Regions from separate parts of the Paenibacillus sp. FSL H8-0261 genome, predicted to be linked through region 2. Evidence: riboswitches for the same ligand, from Rfam matches in the RefSeq annotation. Region 2 holds a riboswitch; the other holds the start of a gene.
The links. Region 2 has a riboswitch for cyclic di-AMP ahead of MHI27_RS16595 (APC family permease). Riboswitches for the same ligand answer to the same signal wherever they lie in the genome.
Positions count from the first base shown of each region.

Region 1: another riboswitch for cyclic di-AMP. It lies ahead of MHI27_RS00190 (3D domain-containing protein); the one in region 2 lies ahead of MHI27_RS16595 (APC family permease).

Region 1 covers NZ_CP150297.1:41,678-44,085, reverse strand. Annotated here, with positions in the region: gene rnmV (ribonuclease M5) at 1-153, opposite strand, end outside; gene MHI27_RS00190 (3D domain-containing protein) at 330-1,493, opposite strand; cyclic di-AMP (ydaO/yuaA leader) riboswitch at 1,775-2,004, opposite strand; gene MHI27_RS00185 (TatD family hydrolase) at 2,202-2,408, opposite strand, start outside.
Region 2 covers NZ_CP150297.1:3,756,757-3,759,164, forward strand. Annotated here, with positions in the region: gene MHI27_RS16595 (APC family permease) at 1-1,495, opposite strand, end outside; cyclic di-AMP (ydaO/yuaA leader) riboswitch at 1,619-1,777, opposite strand; gene MHI27_RS16600 (disulfide oxidoreductase) at 1,975-2,408, opposite strand, start outside.

The sequences.
Region 1 (2,408 bases), 3.2 Mb from region 2:
AATCACTCCTCTACGCTCCATAGCAAGCGCGATCTTCGCAATTACGGTCCGGTCTACAGCCGAGCCCCCTGTTTCGATCGTATCTGCTTCTACAGCACGTTTAACAGCGACGGTATCACTCTTACCTTCAACGACAATTAATTCCTTAATCATATCTCTTGACTCCTTCCAAAAAAAGCAAAAAAGAAGAGGTTTCGCTCCTCTTCTTTTGGTTAAAGAATGTATAAGTGATGAGCGGTTGCTCTGCGATCAACGAAATGATCATCTGGCGTTCCTTAACGGTTATCATCACTATAGCTTATCAAAGAATAATTTGCAAAAGCTTCAGCCTAGTTTAACTCCGGCTTCACAGGTCCAATCACATAAACGGTACGTGATTTACGTCCGAAATTACGCACATGGCTCAGTGAATCATAATAGACATCTACTTTATTGCCTTTAATGGCACCGCCAGTATCTTCTGCTCGGCGGAATCCAAGCCCCTCGATATATACCCACCAGCCAATAGGAATTACATTCGGGTCTACCGCAATTGTACGACCTTCCGTTACGCGTGTTCCGGAAGCAGTTTTGTTACCAATACCTGGCTCTTCTGATGAATAAGCTGTCATGGAGACGTTCTTAATCATCTTCTTGTACTCAAAGTCTACGCCAGCCTTGCTTGTGACATTATTAGTCTTAGCGCTAACCTTAGCCGTTTTTGAAGTGGTGTTTGATTTGGAAGTTGTTGTAGTCTTAGCTACAGCCGGCTTAGGAAGTGCTTTGGTACCAACGGCAATAATCTTATCTTTCGTTACCGTTTGTACTTCCTTACCAATCATGCGCATAGAGGCCAGTTCTCCGTCTTGGTAGATCTTCTCAATATGCTGAATCATGACGCCTGGTTTGCCTGCCTGTGCCACTCTAACTGTTCCCACAGTAAGGGAGGGGTCTGCTGTCTTGATGACTCTGAAGGGTAAGTTAGTTGTTCGCTGTACGGTCTGTTTGTTGATGCGAACAATCTTAACCTCCATGTTTGCAGAAATGGTGGTGTCTAACGAAGGGAAAATCTTATCATGACCTTCTAGGGTAATGCCCATTTTCTCAATTGCTTTACCAATTGTGTCCTCGGTCGTATATAACGTTTTTGTTGCTCCATCCGCAGTAAGACTAATTTTCTGCGCACGATTGATAACGACACGGTCACCGTCTTTTATTTCATCACTCAGACCTAAAGATAGTTCATCATGCGGCTGCAGCGAAATTTGCTCTTTCTCCAACACATCACCAAGAAGCGCTTCCCGCGTTTCAAGCGTCTGTGTTTGCCCGTCTATTACTAAAAATAATTGTTTGTTACTTTGACCGTGTACGTACAGCAGAATAAGTAGCGCGATAGCGACTGAAATCACGCCTGCAAGTAAAAGTACGCGAGTATTTACTTGCTCCCACCGTAATGCGAAAGACCTGCTGGATGACTGCGAATCATGGGATACTTCTGGTTGGAATACGCCCATTCTCTCCATCCTCCTTACATAGCCCCGTCGTCAATTGTATATCATGAGGACTGAATTCCTTTGACGAAACTATTTGAGATTGTCACAGGACACGCACGTAATAACTTAGCGTCTCCTGCTCATGGATCGCCTGCTCGGCACAGCTACTCCCACCCCTGTTATATAACAGTATGTGGGCAACATTCTATTTATTCAAAAATAAAAAAGCCTAAAAAGAGTTCAACTGAGGACTCTTTCGTGGCTTCTCCAATATCAGAATAGAGAATGCTTGTGCACGAGGTTGCCTCTCTTACTTGCGCTTACGGGGTTAGCTGTCGGGTTCGGACGAAAGAGAGACGCCCTATTTCAGGTCACCCGCTCATGGCGGTTGCCCTTAAATTCACCCCAAAGACCACGTGAAGAAATCAAATACTGTCCTACGGCACGTCTAAACCGTATTTAAAATACAGGCATGCGGTAGGTCAATATTGGTTCCCCCGTTCTCCATACGGAGACTCAGCGAGACGATCCATGAATCAATGGCTGTCACTATAACACAGCTCACATCACTGAAAAGATGATATCCTGTTTTGATGCATGTTGTAAAGGACGATTCAACCACGTTTACGCAAAAATATGGTTAAAATATTGTAATATTCAGCCGTTTTTATATTAAAAAAGTTTAATATATCGGCCATTCTCTATTTTTCACCTGTTTTGCTCCCGTTTTCACTCAATCCCAAATCGTTCCAGTGCGTTCGCATACGTTATTTTAGCCAATTCTTCCCATGTTAACCCTTTAATTTCAGCTGCTGCCTCTGCTACAAGCTTCACATGAGCGCTCTCATTTCGCTTCCCGCGGAAGGGGTGTGGAGTCAAATATGGAGCATCGGTTTCGATCAATAATCGGTCTAGTGGTGTCTGCGCAAGCACTTC
Region 2 (2,408 bases):
TATCCGTTAGAGACTTGGCATAGCTGATGGAATGTAGTACAGCACGTGTTACACCCGCAACAGGAACAACAACCGTACTGCCTTTAATCAAAGGTTTATCTGTACTCGGGCATATACGAAGCTGATCTGCAGTGTTCAAATAGTGCTTGTGAATCCGGTGGAACACGAACATTACAGCAGGTAAGAAAATGAAAGCCATCCATACGCTTGAGAATTTAGTGATGATAAAAATAAGCGTAATCGTCAATGTAGTCAGCATACCGATGGTATTTACAACAAATCTTTTTTTCCATCCCGCTGGTTTTGTTTTAAACCAATGAACCATCATTCCTAGCTGTGACAATGTGAAAGGAATGAATACACCAACCGCATAAAGTGGAATCAAGCTTTCTGTATTTCCGTGGAATGCAGCTACAAGCACAGCAGACAGAACACCTAGAAAAATAATACCATTAGAGAAACCTAGACGGTCTCCACGAACCATAAAAGCATGTGGCATATATTTATCTTTTGCAAACATAAATGCGAGCAGCGGGAACGCTGAGTAAGCTGTATTAGCTGCCAAGAACAAAATTACTGCTGTGATACCTTGAATGAAAAAATATAAGGTTCCGCGGCCAAAGGTCGATTCAGCGATCTGTGAAACAACCGTTGCCTTTTCATCAGGCACTATGCCGTACCAATACGCCAGTAGTGTGATACCTGTAAACATAAATCCAAGTATAACCCCCATAACCATTAAGGTCTTGGCTGCGTTCTTTTCAGCTGGTGCTTTAAAGTTTGGAATGGCATTAGATACAGCCTCTACACCCGTAAGTGCCGAACAGCCAGAACTGAAGGCTTTTAATAGTAGAAACAAACTAACATTAGAAACAGCAGAGCCAATTTCAGGGACATTCGCATGTACGCCACCTGCTGCATATTTAATAATACCGGAGATAATCAACACTACAATCGACACTACAAACAAATACACTGGGATTGCGATGAATGAAGCTGATTCTGTAACTCCGCGAAGATTAATCAAAGTAAGTAAAATAATAACTGATACTGCAATAAGAACGGTGTGATTATGAAGACTTGGAAAAGCCGATGTGATCGCATCCGTCCCTGCCGACGCACTAACAGCTACGGTCAGAATGTAATCCACTAACAAAGACCCTCCTGCTAAGAGCCCCGTCGGAACACCAAGATTACTCTTGGCAACGATGTAAGCTCCGCCTCCCTGAGGATAAGCGTAAATCGTCTGCCGATAGGATAAAATCAGGATGGCCAGCAGGCCCAATACGGCTAATGCAATTGGCAGGGAATACCAGATGGCAGTAAACCCCGCAGCCACCAGTACAATCAAAATTTGTTCCGTTCCGTAGGCTACAGACGAGAGCGCATCAGAAGACAGGACAGCCAGTGCTTTAACCTTGGATAACTTTTCATGATCGAGTTCGTTCGACTTCATCGGACGCCCGATCAATAGTCGTTTTACCTTGCTTACCATGGTGGATACAGTTCCTTTCTTTGGGAGCTGAAACGGAATTTCCGCGCGCTGTTTTCATTGGTGGATTTCATAAATGCAGACACTAAAAATAGCATACGGAAATGATCCGCATGCTATGCATGGTCATTATCCCACCTTTGCTTACGAGGTTAGCTGGCGGATTCGGGCTGTGGTTTAGCCCTACGGTATAAGTCTAATCGACCCATTCCGATTCACCCCATTGGCACATATGCCAAGTTTGGTTCCCCCGTTTTTCCTAAGAAAATTCAGCGCATATTCAACTTCTCACAAGGTCTAATATTAGTCTACAAAGTGTATACAGTAAAGCGTTGAAAAAAATGAAAAAAGAATGAAAAAACATCCAGTAAGCGCAAATACAGCGTCTTATTGGATGCTCTCTTTCATTCTCTTCAATTATCCCTCTGGATCGTGTTTTTAATCACTTTTCACATTTTTTCGGATCATTTAAAATTAAAAAATCAAAATCCTAAACTTTCCTCTGTATCTAACTCCATCACTTCTTCTTCCTTGCGTCCGTACCAAAGTAAAATGCTAATTAAAGCAAAAGCGATTAATGCAAGGAAAGGAATCGTAATGAATCCAAAAAAGTTCAAGTAATCCTTATTACAAGGAACACCAATTGTACAAGGAAGCACTTTACTTAACGCAGGAATCTTCTGCTCCGCATAATGATAGATCGAGATACTGCCACCAATCAAGCTTAGTGGAAGTACATATGGGATAATCCTTTTATCCCCTCGAAAGGTTGCAATTCCCAAGAGGAATAACTGAGGATACATAAAAATTCGCTGGAACCAGCAAAGCTTACAAGGTTCATATTTCAATACTTCGCTCAGATACAAGCTACCAGCAACAGCAACTAAAGAGACGAACCAGGCCAGATACAGGCAGT